2 linked regions of the Ketobacter alkanivorans genome follow. The protein of the gene in region 2 binds, or shares a complex with, the protein of the main gene of each other region. Links are inferred from orthologs where the notes say so. Each region holds a gene or a part of one and is shown on either strand. Other genes may lie near its edges.

Region 1 (6,038 bases), 2.8 Mb from region 2 along the record:
AGTGCGGGTAAACCCATTCTTTTGGTTTCTTCGATCTGCCACAAAACCGCCATTACCCCCAGGCTGCGTTTTGAGCTTTCGGTGCAGTAATAGGTGTATACCGCAGAGAGGCCATTTTCCATGATGTCGCTGACCGCTACCGCCAGCAGCTTGCCTTGGGGGTCGCGAAACTCGAAAAAACAGGTCTTGCCCCAATCGCTGAGCAAAAAGGATTCATACTGCTCCGGGGTGGGGGGGTACATGTCGCCATCACGATGTTTGGCCTCGATGTAGCGCGCATAGAGTTCGTAGTGCTCATCATTGAATTCTGCAGGCACTTGTTTAATGGAGAGGTCGCTGTTTCGATTCCAGATGCGTTTGTGCTTGCGAGACAGGTGATAGTGCTCCACTGGGATGCGCACCGGTATGCAGGCAGAACATTGACGGCAGTGAGGTCGGTACAGGTAGTTGCCGCTGCGTCTGAACCCAACTTCGGACAGTTCGCTGTAAAGGTTGTGATCAAGGTTGGCTTTCGGATCGGCAAACAGGGTGATAGCGTCATTGCGAGGCAAATAACTGCATTGATGTAATGGAGTAACAAAAAATTTTACTGCTGCGAGATCCGTCATATGCCTAATCGCAAAAGCCTTAAAAATCTTATGGTTAAGTGGCCGGTAGGCACTCATACTAGTGCATTAATACAGTATTAAACGAATTACCGGATGTTTCCAGTGTCGCTAGACACAATGTTGCCAGTTCAGTGACCATTTTGGCTGAACGGTGGTGCGCAAATCATCAATTACAGGAACATGTTGCTGCAGCATGGCTTTGAACTGGTGGCGGGGGATGTTGGTAGAACCGAGGCTAACCAGATGAGGGTTTTCAACCTGGCAGTCAATAAGCTGAAAGCCCCAGCACTTGAGTTGGTTTACGAGGTGAACGAACGCCACTTTGGAGGCGTCTGTTTGGCGACTGAACATGGATTCGCCGAAGAATATTTTGCCCAGCGCAATGCCGTAAACGCCCCCCACCAAATGATCTCCCTCCCAGGACTCCACAGAGTGGGCGTAGCCAAGCTCATGCAGGTGAATGTAGGCGTCAATCATTTCAGCAGTGATCCAGGTGCCGTCGCTGTATTGCCTGGGCTCTGAGCAGGCCTGAATAACCTCGGGAAACGCTGCATCCATGGTGACGTGATAGCGCTGTTTGCGCAGGGTTTTGTTCAAGCTGCGGGAGATGTGCAGTTGATCGGGGAACAATACCGCTCGGGGGCTGGGGGACCACCAAAGTATGGGTTGGTCGGCGTCGAACCAGGGAAATATGCCCTTTGAATAAGCATCAACAAGACGCTCAGGGGTTAAATCTCCACCGGCGGCCAGCAGACCGTTGGGATCACCCAGTGCGTGCTCGATAGGGGGGAAGTCCTGGGTATGAAAGCCCAGGACAGGGATCTTGATCACAGGCAGCGGTTAACTGTTTTCATCCAGAAACTTTTCGGCGTCCAGCGCCGCCATGCAGCCGAATCCGGCAGAGGTGATGGCTTGGCGATAAACGTGATCGGTGACGTCTCCTGCGGCAAATACGCCTTCCACGTTGGTGGCGGTGGCATTGCCTTCGATGCCGCTTTTGATCTTCAGGTAGCCGTTTTCCATATCCAACTGGCCTTCGAAAATGCCGGTGTTGGGGGTGTGGCCGATGGCGATGAATACGCCCTGCAGATCGATGTCTTTGGTCTCGCCGCTGTCGACATGCTTGATGCGCATACCGGTAACGCCCATGTCGTCGCCCAGAACTTCATCGAGGACATAGTTGAGCTCAAGAGTGACGTTGCCGTTGGCAGCGCGATCCAGCAGGCGATCCCGCAGTATTTTCTCGGAGCGGAAGGTCTCGCGGCGGTGAACCACGACCACTTCTTTGGCAATGTTGGCCAGGTACAGGGCTTCTTCTACGGCGGTATTGCCGCCGCCAATGACGGCGACTTTCTGGTTACGATAGAAAAATCCGTCGCAAGTGGCACAGGCGCTTACGCCCTTGCCCTTGAAAGCTTCTTCGGAATCGAGGCCCAAATAGCGGGCAGAGGCACCGGTGGCGATAATCAGGGCATCACAGGTGTAGGTGGCGCTGTCGCCATAGAGGGTAAACGGGCGCTTGCTGAGATCGGTTTTATTGATGTGATCAAACAGGATTTCGGTTTCGAACCGTTCTGCGTGCTGCTTCATACGCTCCATCAGCTCAGGCCCCTGCACACCATCCTGATCCCCAGGCCAGTTGTCCACTTCGGTGGTGGTTGTGAGCTGTCCACCGGGTTGGATCCCTGTGACGATGACGGGGTTGAGGTTGGCTCGCGCAGCGTAGACCGCAGCAGTGTAACCGGCGGGGCCGGAGCCCAGTATTAGAAGGCGGCAGTGTTTGGTTTCGCTCATTAAATCGATGTCCAGTTTGATGGCACAGGTGTTGCCGTGATGTATGGATTGGTTTGCACACTTATACTTAATTTACCACGTTGCAGGCAAATAGTTCCTGTAAATCAGCAGAATAGGGGCTGGCTATAATGGGGTATAGTGCTGATGTACATTTGGATGGATTCTACTATGGCTAGGCTGTTAACGATCGGTGTGCCCAAGGAAACTAAACCCATGGAGGCGCGGGTAGCGCTGGTTCCCCATGCGGTGGCTGAGTTGGTGAGTCAGGGGTTTACAGTGTGGGTGGAGCATTCTGCAGGTGAGCTCAGCGGTTATCCTGATGCCCAATATCTGGCAGCCGGGGCCCGCATAGCAAGCAGTGCCAACGAGCTGTTTGCGCAAGGCCAACTGATTGTAAAAGTGAAAGAGCCGGTGGCGGGGGATCTGGCGTTGCTGCAGGCGCACCACCTGCTGTTTTGTTTTCTGCATCTTGCCCCTAACCCTGCGCTGAGCCAAAGGCTGTGTGATATCGGGTTAACCGCGGTGGCATTCGAATCCGTGCAGCTGGGGCAGCGGTTGCCTTTGTTGGCACCCATGAGTGAAATTGCAGGTCGGGTGGCGGTGCAGGCGGGCGTTCATTATCTGCACCGATCCATGGGTGGAAAAGGGGTTCTGCTGGGCGGGGTTGCCGGGGCGGCTCCGGGCAAGGTTGTGGTCGTTGGTGCCGGGGTGGCAGGCCAGAACGCTGCCAGAGCGGCGGCTGCCACCGGCGCGCAAGTGGTGGCGTTTGATCGCAATGGCGATGCATTGCGCGCAATCGAGGCCATCGCCCCCAATATTACCGGTATGTATTCTTATCAGGAGGCCATTGCTCAGGCTATGGTGGATGCAGATTTGGTGGTGGGGGCGGTGTTGGTGCCGGGGGCCAGGGCTCCTCACGTGGTGTCTCGAGAGATGGTGCGGGCCATGCCCGATGGCGGCCTGATCGTGGATATATCCATTGATCAGGGCGGTTGTGTTGAGACCATCCGTGCCACCGATTATCGTGATCCGGTGTATACCGAGGAGGGTGTGTTGCATATGGGGGTGACCAATATGCCGGGCGCTGTGCCACGTACCGCTTCTGAAGCGCTCTCTGGTGCTATTTTATCCTACGTTCAGCGTTTGGGGATCGGGCAACTGCGGGAATATCCTCCATTAAGTGATGGAATCAACGTTTCAGTAGGTAAGATTGTCCTGCCAGCTCTGTTAGAATAGTCCCTTGAAAGTGGATATTGACGCTTACACTAATTTCTTAAGGTCAATTGTGAGAAGTTTGTGCAAATGGCTGATTTTTCGCTAAAATAAAGCTAATTTATTATCCTGAATAGGGTCATCTTTTGAAAAAAGAACAAGCCCAGAGACAAGTGGAACCCGCTCCCTGGATCGTGTTGTTAGTGCGTGGCGTGCGTGAAGGAGCAATGATCGTGCTCTTTTTCATGTCCCTCTACCTGATGATCGCGCTGGCATCCTTTGATGTTCATGATCCCGGCTGGAGCAGCCTGGGCAGTGGTCGCAGCATTCACAACCTGGGCGGCCGCGCTGGAGCTTGGTGTTCTGATGTCTTGATGTCGCTGTTTGGATACCTCGCGTATTTGTTCCCGCTGTTGATTGCCTACCGGGCCTGGCTGGTATTTCGGGATATAGACAAGCAGTGGAGCTGGCTGATGGCAGGCCTGCGCTTCCTGGGCTTTGCCATGACCATGGTGGCGGCGTCGGGTTTGGCTTATATCCATTTCGATGTGGCTCCTGGGTCCTTGCCGGACATCGATTCCGCCGGACGCAACGCTGCTGGCGGCATTCTGGGGATTGAAGTTGGCAGCGCTGCCTTGCATGCCTTAAATACACTGGGCTCGACGTTGGTCTTGCTGGCGTTGTTTTTGATCGGTCTTACCATGTTTGCCGATGTGTCCTGGATTGGTGTGATTGATGGAACCGGTAAAATTTCCATCAGCATTTATGAATGGTTGAGCACGTTAAAAGAGAAATGGCAGGCACGCCGCGACGCTCGCGAAGAATCGAACGCTAAAAAAGCGCAGGAGAAAGCCGCAAAACTGGCGATTAAGCAACGTCAGGAGGCGCTGAAGAAAGACAAAGCCAAACAGGAGGTGCGTAAACCCCCTGTCATCGAGCTGCCCAAGCCTAAACCAGAACCCAGTATGCGCGCAGAAAAAGAGCGTCAGAAGAGCCTGTTCGATAACCCCGTTACCGGTGATCTTCCCGCCATAGCGTTACTTGATGCGCCCGATAAGCAAGGCAAGAAAGGGTTTTCCGCTGAGACGTTGGAAAGCATGTCGCGACTGCTGGAGATCAAGCTGCGGGACTTTAATGTAGAGGCCGAGGTGGAGAACGTTATGCCCGGCCCGGTTGTCACCCGTTTCGAGATTCAGCCCGCGCCTGGCGTGAAGGTTAGCCGCATTACCAACCTGGCGAAGGATCTGGCCCGTTCCCTGGCGGTCATCAGCGTGCGGGTGGTGGAAGTTATCCCCGGTAAAACCGTGGTAGGCATTGAAATTCCCAACGAAGATCGAGAGATCATTCGGCTCAGTGAAGTGGTGGCGTCTCAGGAGTATGAGCGGGTCAGCTCACCTTTGGTGCTCGCGTTGGGTAAGGATATTTCCGGCGAACCTGTGGTGGCGGATCTGCAGAAAATGCCGCACCTTCTGGTTGCAGGTACCACCGGTTCTGGTAAGTCGGTCGGGTTGAATGCCATGCTGATCAGTATGCTGTTCAAGGCCACACCGGATGATCTGCGACTGATTATGATCGATCCCAAGATGTTGGAATTGTCGGTGTATGACAACATTCCACATCTGCTGACGCCGGTTGTCACCGACATGAAGGAAGCCTCCAATGCGTTGCGTTGGTGTGTGGCTGAAATGGAGCGCCGGTATCGGTTGATGGCAGCCATGGGTGTGCGCAACCTGGCAGGTTTCAACAAGAAAGTGAGGGATGCCATCAAAGCCGGTGAGCCCATCAAAGATCCTTTGTTCAAGCCGGATCTGGATTGTCAGGAGCCAGAGGAGTTGCAGGCGCTGCCGTTTATTGTGGTGGTGGTGGATGAATTTGCCGACATGATGATGATTGTCGGCAAGAAGGTCGAAGAACAGATAGCTCGTATTGCACAGAAAGCGCGGGCTGCCGGTATACACCTGATTCTGGCTACTCAGCGTCCATCGGTGGACGTTATTACCGGTTTGATTAAGGCCAACGTGCCAACGCGAATGGCGTTCCAGGTGTCGTCCAAGGTTGACTCCAGAACCATTCTGGATCAAGGGGGAGCGGAGCAGCTGTTAGGTCATGGTGACATGCTCTATCTGCCACCGGGAACAGGCTTGCCGGTGCGAGTACACGGTGCATTTGTTGCCGACGAAGAAGTGCACCGCGTGTGTGACGACTGGCGCCGCAGAGGGGAGCCCGACTATCTCGATGAAATACTCGAAGGCACTCACGAAGCGGGGCCTGCCCTTGGTGATGAAGGCGCAGGAGGAGGAGGTGACTCCGAATCCGATCCACTCTATGATCAGGCCGTGGCATTCGTAACAGAATCCCGGCGTGCATCTATTTCATCGGTTCAGCGCAAGCTTAAAATTGGCTATAACCGCGCGGCCCGCATGA
Region 2 (9,087 bases):
GTACGTCACCGTGCGCCATAGTCAGGGCGAGACCTTGCTGGATGAAACCCTGAAGGATCTGGAAACCGAATTTGGCGAGCGCTTTTTTCGCATCCATCGCAATGCACTGGTGGCGCTGGACTACGTTGAGGGAATGGAGCATAAGGGCAGCCAATATCAGCTTAGAATACAGGGTATAGCCGAGCGTTTGACCGTCAGTCGGCGCCATGCCTCGGCGGTGAAGAAGCTGCTTCAAAGGCTCTGATGTGATAGGGTTGCTGCCATAGATATTGAGGCAGAACCCTATGACAGACAACGTATTACGTATCGCCACCCGACAAAGCCCCCTGGCCCTGTGGCAGGCCGAATATGTTAAATCCAAACTGGAGCAGGCCCACCCCGGCCTTCGGGTTGAGCTGTTGGGTATGAAAACCCGCGGTGATGTGATTCTCGACACGCCGCTGGCCAAAGTGGGGGGCAAAGGCCTGTTTGTTAAAGAGCTGGAAGTCGCCATGCTGGAGCAGCGTGCCGACATCGCCGTGCACTCCATGAAAGATGTTCCGGTGGAGTTTCCACCAGGACTTGGTCTGGTGGTGATCTGTGAGCGGGAAGATCCCCGCGATGCTTTTGTTTCCAATCATTATGAATCCATAGACGACTTGCCTCAGGGGGCGGTGCTGGGCACCTGCAGCCTGCGCCGTCAGGCCCAGGTGCGTGAGCGGCGTCCGGACCTTAAAATTGTCGACTTGCGGGGTAATGTTAATTCTCGCCTGGCCAAGCTGGATGATGGCCAGTTTGATGCCATTATTCTGGCTGCGGCCGGTTTGAAGCGTCTGGGTTTTGATGAGCGCATTCGTCGCGCCATGCCTGCCGAGGAAAGCCTGCCAGCGGTGGGGCAAGGCGCGGTAGGTATTGAATGTCGTCTGGATGATGCCCATACCATTGAATTGCTGCAGTGTTTGAAGCACGCAGACACCACCACGCGGGTGGCGGCGGAACGGGCCATGAATAATCGTCTGGAGGGTGGTTGTCAGGTGCCTATTGCCGGTTATTCTGTGCTCGAAGGCGATCAAATATGGCTGCGCGGGCTGGTGGGCGAACCGGATGGGTCCAAAATTGTACGTCATGAGGTCCGTGGCCCTCGCGATCAGGCAGAGGCTCTGGGCCACGAGCTGGCGGACGAGCTGCTGCGGCAGGGGGCCCGCCTGATTCTGGATCGGTTGTATCAGTCCGAACCATGAGCGAGTCGTTAACGGCAAGTCTCGACGGCGTTACCGTGGTGGTAACCCGGCCTCTGGATCAGGCTGCTGCCCTCCGGGAGCCCTTGTTGCAGGCTGGGGCCGAAGTCATCAGTTTGCCGACGCTGCAGATCGAGCCGATTGAGATCGGCCCGTTGCAGCGCAATCTGATACTGGATCTGGATCGATACGCCTTTGTCATCTGTGTTTCCTCCAACGCTGCGCGGCTGGGGTTGGATGCACTGTCGGATTACTGGCCTCAGTGGCCGGTGCAGCAGCAATGGTTGGCGGTCGGGCCTGCCAGTGGTGAGGCCATGTCAGGGTGGGGACTGAATCTGAAAACCGCCCAGCAGGGAGCCACCAGCGAGACTCTGCTGGATTGGCCAGAGTTGCAGGATCTTACCGGGCAGCGGATTTTGATCCTGCGGGGTGAAGGGGGCAGGGAAACACTGGCAGATACCTTGCGCCAGCGGGGTGCGCACGTGGATTATCTTGAGTTGTATCGGCGGGTTAAGCCCACGGTGGATACAGCTCCCTTGTTGCAGGCCCTGAGGGGCGAAAGGGTGATTCTCACCGTGACAAGCGGTGATGGATTACGTAATCTCATGAGCATGGTGGAGGGGGATGTGGCCAGTCTGCAACGCTGTCCACTGGTGGTTGTGAGCGGACGCCTGGCGCAATTTGCCCGGGAACAGGGTTTCCTGCGTGTATGGCAGGCAGACAGCCCCGCCGCCTCTGATATGATTGCAACCATTAAGGCCATTCAACACCGGGATTGATAAGGCAAACAGGAACTCCATGACCGAACAGAACCAGGGCGACAACCATAACGCAGTACCGTCCACCGACGTGGTCGCTTCCACTGCTCCCCAGTCCGTTCAGGACAAAATCAAGCGCTCTGAACAGCCGTCCAAGGCCAGCTCGGTGCCGGCACGTTTGGGTTGGCTGGCAAAAACAGTGCTTGCCCTCAGCCTGCTGCTGGCTGTGGCGGCGGCCGGGCTTGTGGGTTACCAGTTCTATCAGTCTCAGCAGGATAAGTTGGTGTTGCTGTCTGAGCGCGAGGCGGTATCCCGTGCTATGCAGTCCCGCGAAACCCGCCTGGATAAACTGCAAGGTGAGGTGGTACAGCTGACCCAGCAACTCAAGCAGGAGCGGGATGCGATCAAAAGCGCCAATCAAAGCCGTGAATCGTTGCAGTCACGCATTTCGGTGCTGGAAAAAGACATAGCCGCCATCAGCGGCGCTCACCGAATTGACTGGATGTTGAGAGAGGTGGAACACTTTTTATCCGTGGCGGAGCAGCGCCTGACATTGCTGGGCGACGCGCGTGGTGCGCTGGCACTGATGTCGGAAGCGGACGATATTGTTCGTGCCATGCAAGAGCCCAAGGCACGCACGCTGCGGGAAGCCATGGTCAAAGATATTCACAAACTGAAACTGGCCTCGGAAACCAGCGTCGATGTGGAAGGGATATTTCTGCGCCTGAGTGCACTCAGTGACCGTGTGGTGAAGCTGGGTATCCCCAGTTTTGAGCTGAAGCAGGAGCCCATGACGGCGCAAGCCGGAGACGTGCTGCCCGAAGACGGTCTGCCGTTGTTCTGGTATCGCTTTAAAAAGTTTCTGGCCTCGCTCTACGACTATCAGAAACATCCCAAGGGGCGTCCTATCACCCTTACAGAAGATCGTGAATTCCTGGCCCGTAATGTCATTATGCTGTTGCAGCAGGCTCAGTTGGCGTTGTTGCGGGGGGATAACCAGGCTTATCGGGTCAGTCTTACCGGTGCGCGTGAGCGAGTGGAAATGTACATTCACCAACAAAGCGGTGAAACCCAGTTCTTTGTCGCTGAAATCAGCGAATTGCTCGCTGTACAGCTACGCCCACCCATGCCTACCCTCGAGGAATCATCCCGCGCCGTGCGGGTATTTCGTGACTATTGGAACAAAGAAAAGCTCATACGTGAGCAGCAAATCCTGAAGTTGCAGAACGAGACTGGTCAGCAGGAGTTCGCTCGGTGAGGTCGCTACTCAATCTGATTCGCATCAAGGGCTCAACCATCATGTTTCTGGTGATGGGCAGTTTTGTGGGCGCACTGTTCTTCAAGGCAGTGGCAAAAGATCCGGGCTATATTCTGCTGGCCCATGGTAAGCACACCTTTGAAACCAGTTTGCTGGTGGGGATTTTGGTGGTGGTGGTGTTTGCCGTTCTGTTGTACTGGCTGGTGGTCATTGTGCGGCGCTTGACCAGTCTGAGCCTGTTCCGCAGTAGCAGCAATAAGCTCACCACCGATGGCTTGATTGCCCTGGCCCAAGGTGACTGGGCCAATGCTGAAAAGCGCTTGGCGAAAGCCGCCCGAGGCAACGATGTCCCCTTGATTAACTACCTTACAGCGGCTCAGGCCGCCCATGAGCAGGGCAAGGATGACGCACGGGATCAGTATTTGCGATTGGCCCACGAATCCACCAAGGGGGCCGATGCGGCGGTCAGCCTCACCAAGGCCCGCCTGCAGTATCAAAGTGGGCACTGGGAGGAGTGCCTGGCAACGTTGATGAAGCTGTCGCGGGATGCCAAATCCCCCAGTTATCCTTATGTGATCAAAATGCTGTCCAAGGTGTATGTGGAGCTGGAAGACTGGGAAAGCTTGCGGGAACTATTGCCCGCCATGAAGAAACAGAAGGTGGTCAGCGAAGATGAATTCAGTCGTTTGGCACGGCTATGCTACGAAGGCAAGTTGAAAAGGGCGGTGCGCGGCGAATCGAATCAGGATAAACGCAAAAACCTGAAAGATGCCTGGCACCAGATTCCCAAGAAATTTCACACTGAGCCATCCCTGGTAAGAATATACGCAGAGGGCCTGATTGCAGCCGACGCCGGAGCAGACGCGGAACGGGTGATCACTGACCTGCTGCGCAAAAACTGGGATGATGGGCTGGTGCAGGTCTATGGGCAGGTCATGGGCGGCGATGTGGAAAAACAGATGCTGTGGTGCGAAAACTGGCTCAAGGAGCGTCCTAATAATCCAATGTTGCTGCTGACCATGGGGCGGCTCAGTCTGCAGCTCAAGAGCTGGGATAAAGCCCGCAGCTATTTTGAAGCCAGCCTGCGATCTCGTAAAAGCGCTCAGGCTTACGGTGAGCTAGGCCGATTACTGAGTCACATGGGGGAGCCCCAAGCCAGTAATGAGCACTTCCAGTCCGGGCTGGCGATGATTGCCGAACGCCTGCCAGACCTGCCGATGCCGGATTCCCCCGAGCCGTGATGATTTTTCGGCGCGCAATCTGAAATCTAATGTGGTGCCGGTGGTGTTAAATCCTGAAGCAGCCAACCGGCTATTGCAGAGTGTTGCCCGCCGTATCCTGCACCGTAACATTCACCGGAATACCCTGACGAATACTTTGGGTCACCACACAAAAATCCTCAAACTGCTCCAGTGCTGATGGCAGATGGGACAGGCTGTCTGGGTTTGCCACCTGCATGACGACGTCCAGTTTGCCGATCCGCCAACGGCCGTCAATGCGCTCCAGTTGGCCGGTTACGGTGGCCTGTATGTTGCCAGGCTGATCCTTCTTTTTGCGTAGCGCGAACAGCAAGCTGGCGCACAGGCAATTGCCAACGGCAGCGGCAACCATGCGAGCGGGGTTGGGGCCTTCCCCTTTGCCCAGAGGCGGGGGCTCATCCGTCAGCACATCACCAAATTCACCAAAATCGATCTTGAACAGGTAGTCTTCCATCAATTCCAATCGAATGCTGAACTGGTTGTGATCACTCATGACAAATTCCTTGCCGTTTTAACGCGGGGCGTAATCGAACACGTCCGAAATCATCTGTTCTGGTTGCATGCCTGCTGCTACAAAATCATCAAAAGTCGCATACACCATGGGCGGTGAGCCGCCACAGATAATAGACCAGTCGCTGAAATTACCTTGCAGATCATCCAGCACCGCTTTGTGAACTAAGCCACTCCGCCCTGGCCATTCCGGGTGGTCTGACACCACAGGGATGTAGGTGATATTGCTGTGTAATTGTGACATGGCGAGCATTGCGTCGTGCTGATACAAGTCATTAGCAGAGCGGGCCCCCCAGTATACGGTTATCGGGCGTGGGTCGTTGGCGGCGGTCAGCCCTTCCAGCATGGCCTTGATTTGGGAGTAACCGGTACTGGCAGCGATCATCATCAGTTTTTTTGCATGCTGCATTTTGAGCAGGGTTGTTTCCCCATGGGGCAGGCTTAGTTTGAGTATTTCGCCGGTCTTCAGGCGACGTTCCAGCAGTGGGTAGCTGTCACTGTCGTTGGTGGCGCGGATATGCAGTTCCAGGGTGCGATCGTTGCGCGGGGCACTGGCAATGGAGAAGGCTGCGCTATTCTCTGAATCCAAAACCACCTGCAGGTATTGGCCTGGATAGAAGTCCACTCTTTTGCCTGCCGGCAGTCTCAGTGTCACCACCTTGACGTCCTTGCTGGCTTGGTGGATGTCCGTAATTTGGGCGCTGACTTGGTGGGTGGGTAATTGTCCCGGTGCTAACACGCGCTCTATCTCCAGTTGCAAATCGGTAAGGGGAAGCAGCAAACAACAGAATACAGGTTCAATCGGGCCGTCGGAAGCGTCCACAATGTTGTTCAGGTGTTTCAGTCTGGCCTTGCCTGTTACTAGTCTGGCCGCACACAGTTGGCAGGTACCGGCATCACAGGCACGAGGTACGCGTAAGCCCTGGCGGGTAGCCGCATCCAATACTGTTTCGGATTCATCGACCAGACAGCGAAGCTGACTGGGTAGAAAGGTGATCTGGTGTGCCAAGTCTGATGTGCCATTGACACATGGCCGGTGGTTTTAAGCACCGGCCATGTTGAATACGCTATTTGCGCTTCATGGAGTCGAAGAACTCTTCGTTGGTTTTGGTATCGCGCATCTTGTCGATGAGAAATTCCATGGCAGCGATTTCGTCCATTGGGTGAAGAATTTTGCGCAGAATCCACATCTTCTTCAATTCGTCTTCGGTGGTCAGCAGATCTTCGCGACGGGTGCCGGAGCGATTGATGTTGATGGCGGGGAATACCCGTTTCTCAGCAATGCGACGATCCAGATGCAGCTCCTGGTTACCGGTACCTTTGAATTCTTCGAAGATTACCTCATCCATTTTGGAGCCGGTATCCACCAGCGCAGTGGCCAGAATGGTCAGGCTTCCGCCTTCCTCGATGTTACGGGCGGCACCGAAGAAACGCTTGGGGCGCTCCAGGGCGTGGGCATCCACACCACCGGTCAATACTTTACCCGATGAAGGAATCACCGTGTTGTAGGCACGGGCCAGACGCGTGATGGAGTCCAGCAGGATAATGACGTCTTTTTTGTGCTCAACCAGTCGTTTGGCCTTTTCCAATACCATTTCGGCCACTTGAACATGACGTGAAGGCGGCTCATCGAAGGTGCTGGCAACCACTTCGCCACGCACAGTGCGGCGCATCTCGGTTACTTCTTCAGGGCGCTCGTCGATCAGCAGGACAATCAGATGACAATCAGGGCTGTTGCGTGTGATGGACTGGGCAATATTCTGCAGCATCAGCGTCTTACCGGCCTTGGGGGGCGATACGATCAAGCCGCGTTGGCCTTTACCGATGGGAGCCACCAGATCAATGGTCCGGGCGGTGATGTCCTCGGTACTGCCGTTGCCTGTTTCCATAATCAGACGTTCCTGTGGGAACAGTGGCGTCAGGTTTTCGAACAGGATTTTGTTTTTGGCATTTTCCGGGCGATCAAGATTGATCTCGTTGACCTTCAGCAGCGCAAAATACCGCTCTCCCTCTTTGGGCGGACGAATTTTGCCGGAAATGGTGTCGCCAGTGCGCAGATTGAAACGGCGTATTTGGCTTGGAGATACATAGATGTCATCAGGGCCGGCCAGGTAAGAACCCTCGGCGGAGCGGAGGAAGCCAAAACCATCTTGGAGTATTTCCAGTACACCGTCGCCGAAGATGTCTTCGCCGCTTTTGGCGTGCTTTTTGAGAATGCTGAAGATTACGTCCTGTTTTCGAGTACGAGCCATGTTTTCCAGGCCCATTTCGGTAGCGACGTTAACAAGTTCAGCAATTGGTTTTGTTTTAAGTTCGGTGAGATTCATTTCCGTGGAGGTCATATTTGATTGATTATTTAAAGGTAAGGAGAGCCAAGACCCGGCGGATACAGGGCGAGTCGGGCGCTATTATAGAGACTCATGCGTTTTGAATTAGGAATTGCTGCTCCAAAAAACAGGAGCAATAAAGTCAATCTAGCACTCGCTTGCCAAGGCGTCCAGCATGTCGACATCAAACACGTTAATTGATGAGCGATTCTTCACAGCGTTTGTTTATGGGTTGAAAGAGGTGAGGAATCGACGAGATGCTTGGAATTGCTCTCCGCGTTGCGCTTTCAGCTTGTTAATAAGAAGTTGAAGACACAAACACGACAAATGGAACCCCGACCCGTGAAGATCGGGGCAGGGGGTATTATATATTACTGTCTAGGAACGCTGTCAATTGCGATTTCGATAAAGCACCCACTTTAGTGGCTTCTACGTTGCCATTTTTGAACAGCATCAGGGTGGGAATGCCACGGATACCATACTTTGGCGGGGTATCGGGGTTGTCATCAATATTTAATTTGGCAATTTTGAGCTTGCCATCATATTCACCGGAGATCTCGTCCAATATGGGGGCGATCATTTTGCAGGGGCCGCACCACTCTGCCCAGTAATCCACTAGCACCGGGCTGTCGGATTGAAGTACCTCAGCGTCAAAAGTGCCGTCAGTTACATTTACGATGTTGCTCATTGGTCTCTCCAGTTTTGCCATGGCTGTCGTCGTTGCGATCAGCTATGGACCCTATAGTAATGCTTTAATCGCCTGATTGTACGTTTCGTGATGGGGAGTTTCAATCGCGGTTGTAAGGCAATTCACGCTGTCGTCATCACATTATGGTGTTATTATCTTGAGATGTAGCTTACGACATCATTACAACTTTTGCAGCTTCACCTTGGCTGCACTGAGAGTGGATGCCCCGCCTTGACCCAGAATTCCAATCCGATTGATTCCGAAACCCCACAGATGGCCGCCATTGATATGGGCTCCAACAGCTTTCACATGGTCATTGCCCGCACCGAATGCGGTGAAGTGCGCCCCATTCAGAAGATCGCTGAGAAAGTCATGTTGGCCACCGGTCTGCAGGATGATAACACGCTGGATCAGGAGGCTTTGGAACGAGGCCTGGACTGTCTGCGTCGATTTGCCCAGTGCCTGCAGGATATTAACCCCAAAATGGTGCGCTGTGTGGGTACCAATACACTGCGTAAGGCCAGCAACGGTAACGAGTTTCTGCGCCAGGCTCGCAAGGTGCTGAATTGTCCGGTGGAGGTGGTGAACGGTCGCGAAGAGGCCCGTCTCATCTATTTGGGTGTCTCGCATTCTCTGGCCCACGATGACGGCCATCGCCTGGTGTTCGATATTGGTGGTGGTTCCACTGAATTTATTATTGGCAAAGGGTTTGATCCTGTTCTGACAGAAAGCTTGCATATGGGGTGTGTGTCCTATCGGGAGCGCTATTTTGCAGATGGTAAAATTACGGAGCAGGGTTTTCGCAAAGCGGTGATTCGGGCGCGGTTGGAGTTAACCTCCCTGGAGCGAAGCTATCGTGATTTGGGCTGGAATTCTGTGGTGGGTGCATCTGGCACCGTGAAGGCTATCAAGAACGCCATGATTGAGAATGACTGGTATCAGGATGGCATTGATCTGGATGGTTTGTATAAGTTACGGGATAAGGTGCTCAGTTACGCTACCTTGGAGGACATTGATATCGCAGGGATCAAGGCAGATCGGCGTTCGGTGTTGCCCAGTGGCCTGGCTAT

Evidence for each region.
Region 1: the proteins of trxA (region 2) and trxB are in contact, whole or in part, in a crystal structure (PDB 1F6M), measured with the Escherichia coli proteins. The link is inferred for Ketobacter alkanivorans from one-to-one orthologs.

The regions. Positions count from the first base shown.
Region 1 is NZ_CP022684.1:4,907,953-4,913,990, forward strand. Bases 426-3,328 are described here. They hold trxB (thioredoxin-disulfide reductase), read right to left. Parts: upstream 2,403-3,328; coding sequence 1,449-2,402; downstream 426-1,448. Other genes in these bases: Kalk_RS21120 (arginyltransferase), read right to left, coding at 426-608; aat (leucyl/phenylalanyl-tRNA--protein transferase), read right to left, coding at 717-1,430; Kalk_RS21135 (alanine dehydrogenase), read left to right, coding at 2,571-3,328. Also shown: more of Kalk_RS21120, read right to left, coding at 1-425; more of Kalk_RS21135, read left to right, coding at 3,329-3,638; Kalk_RS21140 (DNA translocase FtsK), read left to right, coding at 3,842-6,038.
Region 2 is NZ_CP022684.1:2,108,349-2,117,435, reverse strand. The notes cover bases 6,356-9,087. They hold trxA (thioredoxin TrxA), read right to left. Parts: upstream 8,018-9,087; coding sequence 7,694-8,017; downstream 6,356-7,693. Other genes in these bases: ppx (exopolyphosphatase), read left to right, coding at 8,249-9,087; rho (transcription termination factor Rho), read right to left, coding at 6,356-7,329. Also shown: Kalk_RS09155 (LytR/AlgR family response regulator transcription factor), read left to right, coding at 1-244; hemC (hydroxymethylbilane synthase), read left to right, coding at 285-1,220; Kalk_RS09145 (uroporphyrinogen-III synthase), read left to right, coding at 1,217-1,996; Kalk_RS09140 (uroporphyrinogen-III C-methyltransferase), read left to right, coding at 2,016-3,233; Kalk_RS09135 (heme biosynthesis protein HemY), read left to right, coding at 3,230-4,474; Kalk_RS09130 (OsmC family protein), read right to left, coding at 4,545-4,985; Kalk_RS09125 (2Fe-2S iron-sulfur cluster-binding protein), read right to left, coding at 5,004-6,011; more of rho, read right to left, coding at 6,070-6,355. UniProt on the Escherichia coli protein: Participates in various redox reactions through the reversible oxidation of its active center dithiol to a disulfide and catalyzes dithiol-disulfide exchange reactions.